DNA from 3 places in the Paenibacillus sp. JCM 9796 genome. Region 1 is predicted to be linked to each of the others. Evidence: a T-box and tRNA genes for the amino acid it is inferred to sense, from the RefSeq annotation. Region 1 holds a T-box; the other regions hold tRNA genes.
What was found. A T-box is a leader RNA that pairs with one kind of tRNA and senses whether it is charged. The one in region 1 lies ahead of ACZ439_RS19850 (valine--tRNA ligase), so its partner is inferred to be a tRNA-Val.
Positions count from the first base shown of each region.

Region 1 (2,199 bases):
CGTCCCGTCAAGAGGAGCGGCAGAACGGATGGACGCCGGAGGAACCCCGAACGGAGGCGTCCGAGAAAGCGTCCGTGCAGAGCGTAGCGGCTGCTGAGCCTGCGCTTGCGCCCGAGTCTGCCCAACTTGAGCAACTTGAGCAACATGAGCAACCTGCGCAACCTGCGGAGGAAAAGAAAGATGTGAAAGTGGGCTTCGGCATCAAGGGCTCGTCCGCCGTCGAGCCGTCTCCGGCCCCGGCACAACCGGCAAGCGGCAAGCCGTTCGGATTCACTTCGCTCGTTCAGTACGCGGCGTCGAAGTCGGAAGCGCGCGAAGCGGAAGAGGCTGCAGCCGCAGCCGCCGCAGCCGCAGCCGCAGCCGCAGCCGCAGCCGCGCAAAGCCAGGCCGACGAGAAGGTGGAGTGGAAAAACCTGCTCCCGGGCAGGCAGGGGCAGCAGGAGTTCCGGAAGCTGCGGCTGGTGATCGTGCAGAAGGAAGAAACGCTCGAAACCATTGCCAAAAAATACAATGTGAGTCCGCGGGAAATCGCGCTTCATAACCGGCTCGGCGAAAGCGAGCTGGCCGCCGGACAAATCGTATATATCCCGAAATAACGGCGCGCGCCCAAAACAATGCGTCCGGACAGCCTGAAGCAGGCTTGTCCGGGCGTTTTTTTGGTTATACTGATCGGATGGAGGTTCGCGGCCCGGAAAGTGGATGGTATTAAACGCGGCCTCGTATTGACTCTGCCGTTGCGATTGTTTATCATAATACGCATAAGATGCTGTAATAACGTGGAAAGGGAATAGTAGGCAGCAAGCCCTTCAGAGAGCGGAACCGGCACCACGCTGAGAGGTTTCCCGCAGGATGCGTACCTGTCGAAGTCGCCCCGGAGTTGCCGAATTGAAAGCCATGCGGCTTAGATTCGGCCGGTCACAGCCGTTATCTGTTTAAGCGCCGTATGGGCGGCTTTCATCCCGATGGAATGCGGGTATCCCGCGCTCCTGCAGGCTCATGCGGAATAAAGGTGGTACCACGGATGCGAAAGCCTTCGTCCTTTACGGGCGAGAGGCTTTTTTTGGTTGATAGAAGGCATCAACCTTGACGAAGGCGCGTTTCCTTGCCGGACAAGGAAAGCGTGGCCGTTAATCGCGGCTTCAAGCCGTAAGCTTGCCGATACAGCGAACAGTAACCAGTTGGAGGAGAGAAAAGGTTATGGAAGAAACGAAACCAGCGGCACCGGAAACGTCGATGCCGACCACGTACGATCCGAAGGAAAGTGAGAAGAAATGGTACGATTATTGGCTGCAGGGCGGATATTTCAAAGCCGGCCAACGGCCGGACGCCAAGCCTTACAGCATCGTCATACCGCCGCCGAACGTGACGGGGATGCTGCATATCGGACACGCGCTGGATAACACGCTGCAGGACATTGTCATCCGGGCCAAACGGATGCAGGGCTACGATGCGCTCTGGCTCCCGGGCACCGACCACGCGGGAATCGCGACGCAGACGAGAGTGGAGCAGAAGCTTCGCGAGGAAGGCCTGTCCCGATACGATCTCGGACGCGAGAAGTTTCTCGAGAAAGTGTGGGAGTGGAAGGAGCATTATGCCGGCACGATCCGTGAACAATGGGCCAAAATGGGCCTGTCGCTCGATTACTCCAGGGAACGGTTTACTTTGGACGAAGGGCTTTCCAAGGCGGTTCGCGAAGTATTCGTCCGTCTCTATGAGAAAGGTTTAATCTACCGCGGCAAATATATTATCAACTGGGATCCGGCGGCCCGTACGGCGCTGTCGGACATCGAAGTCGAATATAAGGAAGTTCAAGGCGCGTTGTACCACCTGAAATATCCGGTCAAAGACAGCGGAGAATTCATCGTCGTCGCGACGACGCGCCCGGAGACGATGCTCGGCGATACGGCGGTAGCGGTGCATCCGGAGGATGAGCGCTATCGGCACTTGATCGGCAAGACGCTCGTCTTGCCGATTATCGGCCGCGAAATTCCGATCGTCGGCGACGAGTACGTCGAGAAAGAGTTCGGAAGCGGCGCCGTAAAAATTACGCCGGCGCACGATCCGAACGACTTCGAGGTGGGCAACCGCCACAGCTTGCCGCAGGTGCTCGTGATGGACGAGTCCGGCAAGATGAATGAGAACGCGGGCAAATATCAAGGGCTGGACCGTTTCGAATGCCGCAAGCAGATCGTGGCGGAC
Region 1 covers NZ_AP043723.1:4,102,077-4,104,275, forward strand. Annotated here, with positions in the region: gene ACZ439_RS19845 (LysM peptidoglycan-binding domain-containing protein) at 1-596, shown strand, start outside; T-box leader at 769-1,044, shown strand; gene ACZ439_RS19850 (valine--tRNA ligase) at 1,198-2,199, shown strand, end outside.

Region 2 (2,199 bases), 820 kb from region 1:
GCTTATAATAAGCGATGTTGATGAAATGGCGTCCCAGGAGGGATTCGAACCCCCGACCGACGGCTTAGAAGGCCGTTGCTCTATCCAGCTGAGCTACTGGAACTTGATGGAGCGGGTGATGGGAATCGAACCCACGCTACCAGCTTGGAAGGCTGGAGTTCTACCATTGAACTACACCCGCTTAAATGAATGGTCGGGACGACACGATTCGAACATGCGACCCCCTGGTCCCAAACCAGGTGCTCTACCAAGCTGAGCTACGTCCCGATAGTTTAAGTGCCGGTAGAGGGACTTGAACCCCCACGGTTTCCCTCACGATTTTGAGTCGCGCGCGTCTGCCAATTCCGCCATACCGGCAAGTCTAGATGGAGCGGAAGACGGGATTCGAACCCGCGACCCTCGCCTTGGCAAGGCGATGCTCTACCCCTGAGCCACTTCCGCATAATAATCACAACTGAGATCAATTAAAACATGAAACATCTTTCGAATCAAGTACGAGGTTGTGACTGATTCGTTTATGGAGCGGAAGACGGGATTCGAACCCGCGACCCTCGCCTTGGCAAGGCGATGCTCTACCCCTGAGCCACTTCCGCATACCTAATAAGTGAAACAAAATGGTGAGCCATGTAGGACTCGAACCTACGACACCCTGATTAAAAGTCAGGTGCTCTACCAACTGAGCTAATGGCTCTTACAGCTACCCAAAGAAATCAATAAACTGGGGATCTAGGATTCGAACCTAGGCATGACGGAGTCAAAGTCCGTTGCCTTACCGCTTGGCTAATCCCCAATATGTAGTGGGGCGATCGAAGGGAATTGAACCCTCGAATGTCGGAGCCACAATCCGATGCGTTAGCCACTTCGCCACGACCGCCACAGGCTAAAAACTACTGGTGCCGTCGAGAGGAATCGAACCTCCGACCTACGCATTACGAGTGCGTTGCTCTACCGCTGAGCTACGACGGCGCAAAACAAAATTTCGGTTATCATCGAGCTATCCGATGTACCGATTATATTATAGTTCAGACTATGCTTAACAAATAATGGCGGAGCCGACGGGATTCGAACCCGCGGTCTCCTGCGTGACAGGCAGGCATGTTAGGCCTCTACACCACGGCTCCACACTAAGTTATTCGCTCTCGAGGTTCATACCTCGAAAGAAAATTGGTTGCGGGGGCAGGATTTGAACCTGCGGCCTTCGGGTTATGAGCCCGACGAGCTACCGGGCTGCTCCACCCCGCGTCATTAAACAAAAAGCAATCATGGTGGAGGCTGACGGGATCGAACCGCCGACCCTCTGCTTGTAAGGCAGATGCTCTCCCAGCTGAGCTAAGCCTCCATGCTGGTGACCCGTAGGGGATTCGAACCCCTGTTACCTCCGTGAAAGGGAGGTGTCTTAACCCCTTGACCAACGGGCCTTGCGAATACTTATTCTGCAGTTCTACGGAGAGAGAGGGATTCGAACCCTCGAGACGCTTGTGACGCCTACACGATTTCCAATCGTGCTCCTTCGGCCAACTCGGACACCTCTCCAAAATAAGAGTGGCTCCCCGAACAGGACTCGAACCTGTGACAACTCGATTAACAGTCGAGTGCTCTACCAACTGAGCTATCAGGGAATGTTATCGAATGGAGTCATGGTGTCATGCATCCGCTTGGCGACGTTCTACTCTCCCAGGACCCTGCGGTCCAAGTACCATCGACGCTGGAAGGCTTAACGTTCGTGTTCGGGATGGGTACGCGTGGTTCCCTTCCGCCATCATCACCAAACGGATGTTGATGCTTCTGCCGCGAAACATCAGATCTTGCCATTCAAGGCGGCTTGCACCTTGAAAACTGGATACGAAACTTAGCATGCTGAATGCTTTGACTTCACAATAGTGAAAATCTTTTTGGATAAGCCCTCGACCGATTAGTATTCGTCAGCTCCACACGTTGCCGCGCTTCCACCCCGAACCTATCAACCTCGTCGTCTACAAGGGGTCTTACGAATTGGGAAATCTCATCTTGAGGGGGGCTTCACGCTTAGATGCTTTCAGCGCTTATCCCGTCCGTACTTGGCTATCCAGCCGTGCTCCTGGCGGAACAACTGGTACACCAGCGGTACGTCCATCCCGGTCCTCTCGTACTAAGGACAGCTCCTCTCAAATTTCCTGCGCCCACGACAGATAGGGACCGAACTGTCTCACGACGTTCTGA
Region 2 covers NZ_AP043723.1:3,285,948-3,288,146, reverse strand. Annotated here, with positions in the region: tRNA gene ACZ439_RS15870 (tRNA-Arg) at 27-103, opposite strand; tRNA gene ACZ439_RS15865 (tRNA-Gly) at 108-181, opposite strand; tRNA gene ACZ439_RS15860 (tRNA-Pro) at 191-267, opposite strand; tRNA gene ACZ439_RS15855 (tRNA-Leu) at 278-357, opposite strand; tRNA gene ACZ439_RS15850 (tRNA-Gly) at 367-441, opposite strand; tRNA gene ACZ439_RS15845 (tRNA-Gly) at 519-593, opposite strand; tRNA gene ACZ439_RS15840 (tRNA-Lys) at 616-691, opposite strand; tRNA gene ACZ439_RS15835 (tRNA-Gln) at 719-790, opposite strand; tRNA gene ACZ439_RS15830 (tRNA-His) at 799-874, opposite strand; tRNA gene ACZ439_RS15825 (tRNA-Thr) at 892-966, opposite strand; tRNA gene ACZ439_RS15820 (tRNA-Asp) at 1,045-1,121, opposite strand; tRNA gene ACZ439_RS15815 (tRNA-Met) at 1,166-1,242, opposite strand; tRNA gene ACZ439_RS15810 (tRNA-Val) at 1,264-1,339, opposite strand; tRNA gene ACZ439_RS15805 (tRNA-Glu) at 1,344-1,418, opposite strand; tRNA gene ACZ439_RS15800 (tRNA-Ser) at 1,445-1,533, opposite strand; tRNA gene ACZ439_RS15795 (tRNA-Asn) at 1,544-1,619, opposite strand; rRNA gene rrf (5S ribosomal RNA) at 1,654-1,770, opposite strand; rRNA gene ACZ439_RS15785 (23S ribosomal RNA) at 1,893-2,199, opposite strand, start outside.
Region 2: it encodes a tRNA-Val, which carries the amino acid that the T-box ahead of ACZ439_RS19850 (valine--tRNA ligase) is inferred to sense. The anticodon was not compared.

Region 3 (2,199 bases), 460 kb from region 1:
ACGGAGTCAAAGTCCGTTGCCTTACCGCTTGGCTAATCCCCAATGTGAGTTTAGAAAAATGGGGCGATCGATGGGACTTGAACCCACGAATGCTGGAGCCACAGACCAGTGCGTTAACCCCTTCGCCACGACCGCCATATGAAATTTGTTTGGCAGGGGCAGCAGGAATCGAACCCACACCAAAGGTTTTGGAGACCTTTGTTCTACCTTTAAACTATGCCCCTATGAAAATGGTGGAGGCTGATGGATTCGAACCACCGAACTCGTCAGAGAACAGATTTACAGTCTGCTGCGTTTGGCCACTTCGCTAAGCCTCCATATGAAACTGTGGTGCCGCCGAGAGGACTTGAACCCCCAACCTACTGATTACAAGTCAGTTGCTCTACCAATTGAGCTACAGCGGCATAATGGTGGCTCGGGACGGAATCGAACCGCCGACACGAGGATTTTCAGTCCTCTGCTCTACCGACTGAGCTACCGAGCCTAACCTTACAAATCCATTCATAGTTTAAATAATGGCGGAGCCGACGGGATTCGAACCCGCGGTCTCCTGCGTGACAGGCAGGCATGTTAGGCCTCTACACCACGGCTCCACACTATGTATTCAATATCGAAGCTATGATCTCCGAGATGAATTTGGTTGCGGGGGCAGGATTTGAACCTGCGGCCTTCGGGTTATGAGCCCGACGAGCTACCGGGCTGCTCCACCCCGCGTCGTTAAACAAAAAGCAATTATGGTGGAGGCTGACGGGATCGAACCGCCGACCCTCTGCTTGTAAGGCAGATGCTCTCCCAGCTGAGCTAAGCCTCCATAATGGTGACCCGTAGGGGATTCGAACCCCTGTTACCTCCGTGAAAGGGAGGTGTCTTAACCCCTTGACCAACGGGCCTTGCGAATACTTATTCTGCAGTTCTACGGAGAGAGAGGGATTCGAACCCTCGAGACGCTTGTGACGCCTACACGATTTCCAATCGTGCTCCTTCGGCCAACTCGGACACCTCTCCATATGGCTCCCCGAACAGGACTCGAACCTGTGACAACTCGATTAACAGTCGAGTGCTCTACCAACTGAGCTATCGGGGAATATTACTTCAGAGCTTACGCCCTGAAAACTGGATACGAAACTCAGCATGCTGAATGCTTTGACTTCACTAAAGTGAAAGTCTTTTTTGGATAAGCCCTCGACCGATTAGTATTCGTCAGCTCCACACGTTGCCGCGCTTCCACCCCGAACCTATCAACCTCGTCGTCTACAAGGGGTCTTACTAATTGGGAAATCTCATCTTGAGGGGGGCTTCACGCTTAGATGCTTTCAGCGCTTATCCCGTCCGTACTTGGCTATCCAGCCGTGCTCCTGGCGGAACAACTGGTACACCAGCGGTACGTCCATCCCGGTCCTCTCGTACTAAGGACAGCTCCTCTCAAATTTCCTGCGCCCACGACAGATAGGGACCGAACTGTCTCACGACGTTCTGAACCCAGCTCGCGTACCGCTTTAATGGGCGAACAGCCCAACCCTTGGGACCTACTTCAGCCCCAGGATGCGATGAGCCGACATCGAGGTGCCAAACCTCCCCGTCGATGTGGACTCTTGGGGGAGATAAGCCTGTTATCCCCAGGGTAGCTTTTATCCGTTGAGCGATGGCCCTTCCATGCGGTACCACCGGATCACTAAGCCCGACTTTCGTCCCTGCTCGACCTGTTTGTCTCGCAGTCAAGCTCCCTTATGCCTTTGCACTCTTCGAATGATTTCCAACCATTCTGAGGGAACCTTGGGGCGCCTCCGTTACTCTTTAGGAGGCGACCGCCCCAGTCAAACTGCCCACCTGACACTGTCCCCGTACCGGTTCACGGTACCAGGTTAGAACTCCGATACGATCAGGGTGGTATCCCAACGGCGCCTCCACCCACGCTGGCGCGCAGGCTTCCCAGGCTCCCACCTATCCTGTACAGATCGTACCAAAGTCCAATATCAAGCTGCAGTAAAGCTCCATGGGGTCTTTCCGTCTTGTCGCGGGTAACCTGCATCTTCACAGGTATTAAAATTTCACCGGATCTCTCGTCGAGACAGCGCCCAAGTCGTTACGCCATTCGTGCGGGTCAGAATTTACCTGACAAGGAATTTCGCTACCTTAGGACCGTTATAGTTACGGCCGCCGTTTACTGGGGCTTCGGTTCACAGCTTCGGGTTACCCCTA
Region 3 covers NZ_AP043723.1:3,644,934-3,647,132, reverse strand. Annotated here, with positions in the region: tRNA gene ACZ439_RS17650 (tRNA-Gln) at 1-42, opposite strand, end outside; tRNA gene ACZ439_RS17645 (tRNA-His) at 60-135, opposite strand; tRNA gene ACZ439_RS17640 (tRNA-Trp) at 151-224, opposite strand; tRNA gene ACZ439_RS17635 (tRNA-Tyr) at 232-317, opposite strand; tRNA gene ACZ439_RS17630 (tRNA-Thr) at 329-404, opposite strand; tRNA gene ACZ439_RS17625 (tRNA-Phe) at 409-484, opposite strand; tRNA gene ACZ439_RS17620 (tRNA-Asp) at 517-593, opposite strand; tRNA gene ACZ439_RS17615 (tRNA-Met) at 638-714, opposite strand; tRNA gene ACZ439_RS17610 (tRNA-Val) at 736-811, opposite strand; tRNA gene ACZ439_RS17605 (tRNA-Glu) at 816-890, opposite strand; tRNA gene ACZ439_RS17600 (tRNA-Ser) at 917-1,005, opposite strand; tRNA gene ACZ439_RS17595 (tRNA-Asn) at 1,009-1,084, opposite strand; rRNA gene ACZ439_RS17590 (23S ribosomal RNA) at 1,171-2,199, opposite strand, start outside.
Region 3: it encodes a tRNA-Val, which carries the amino acid that the T-box ahead of ACZ439_RS19850 (valine--tRNA ligase) is inferred to sense. The anticodon was not compared.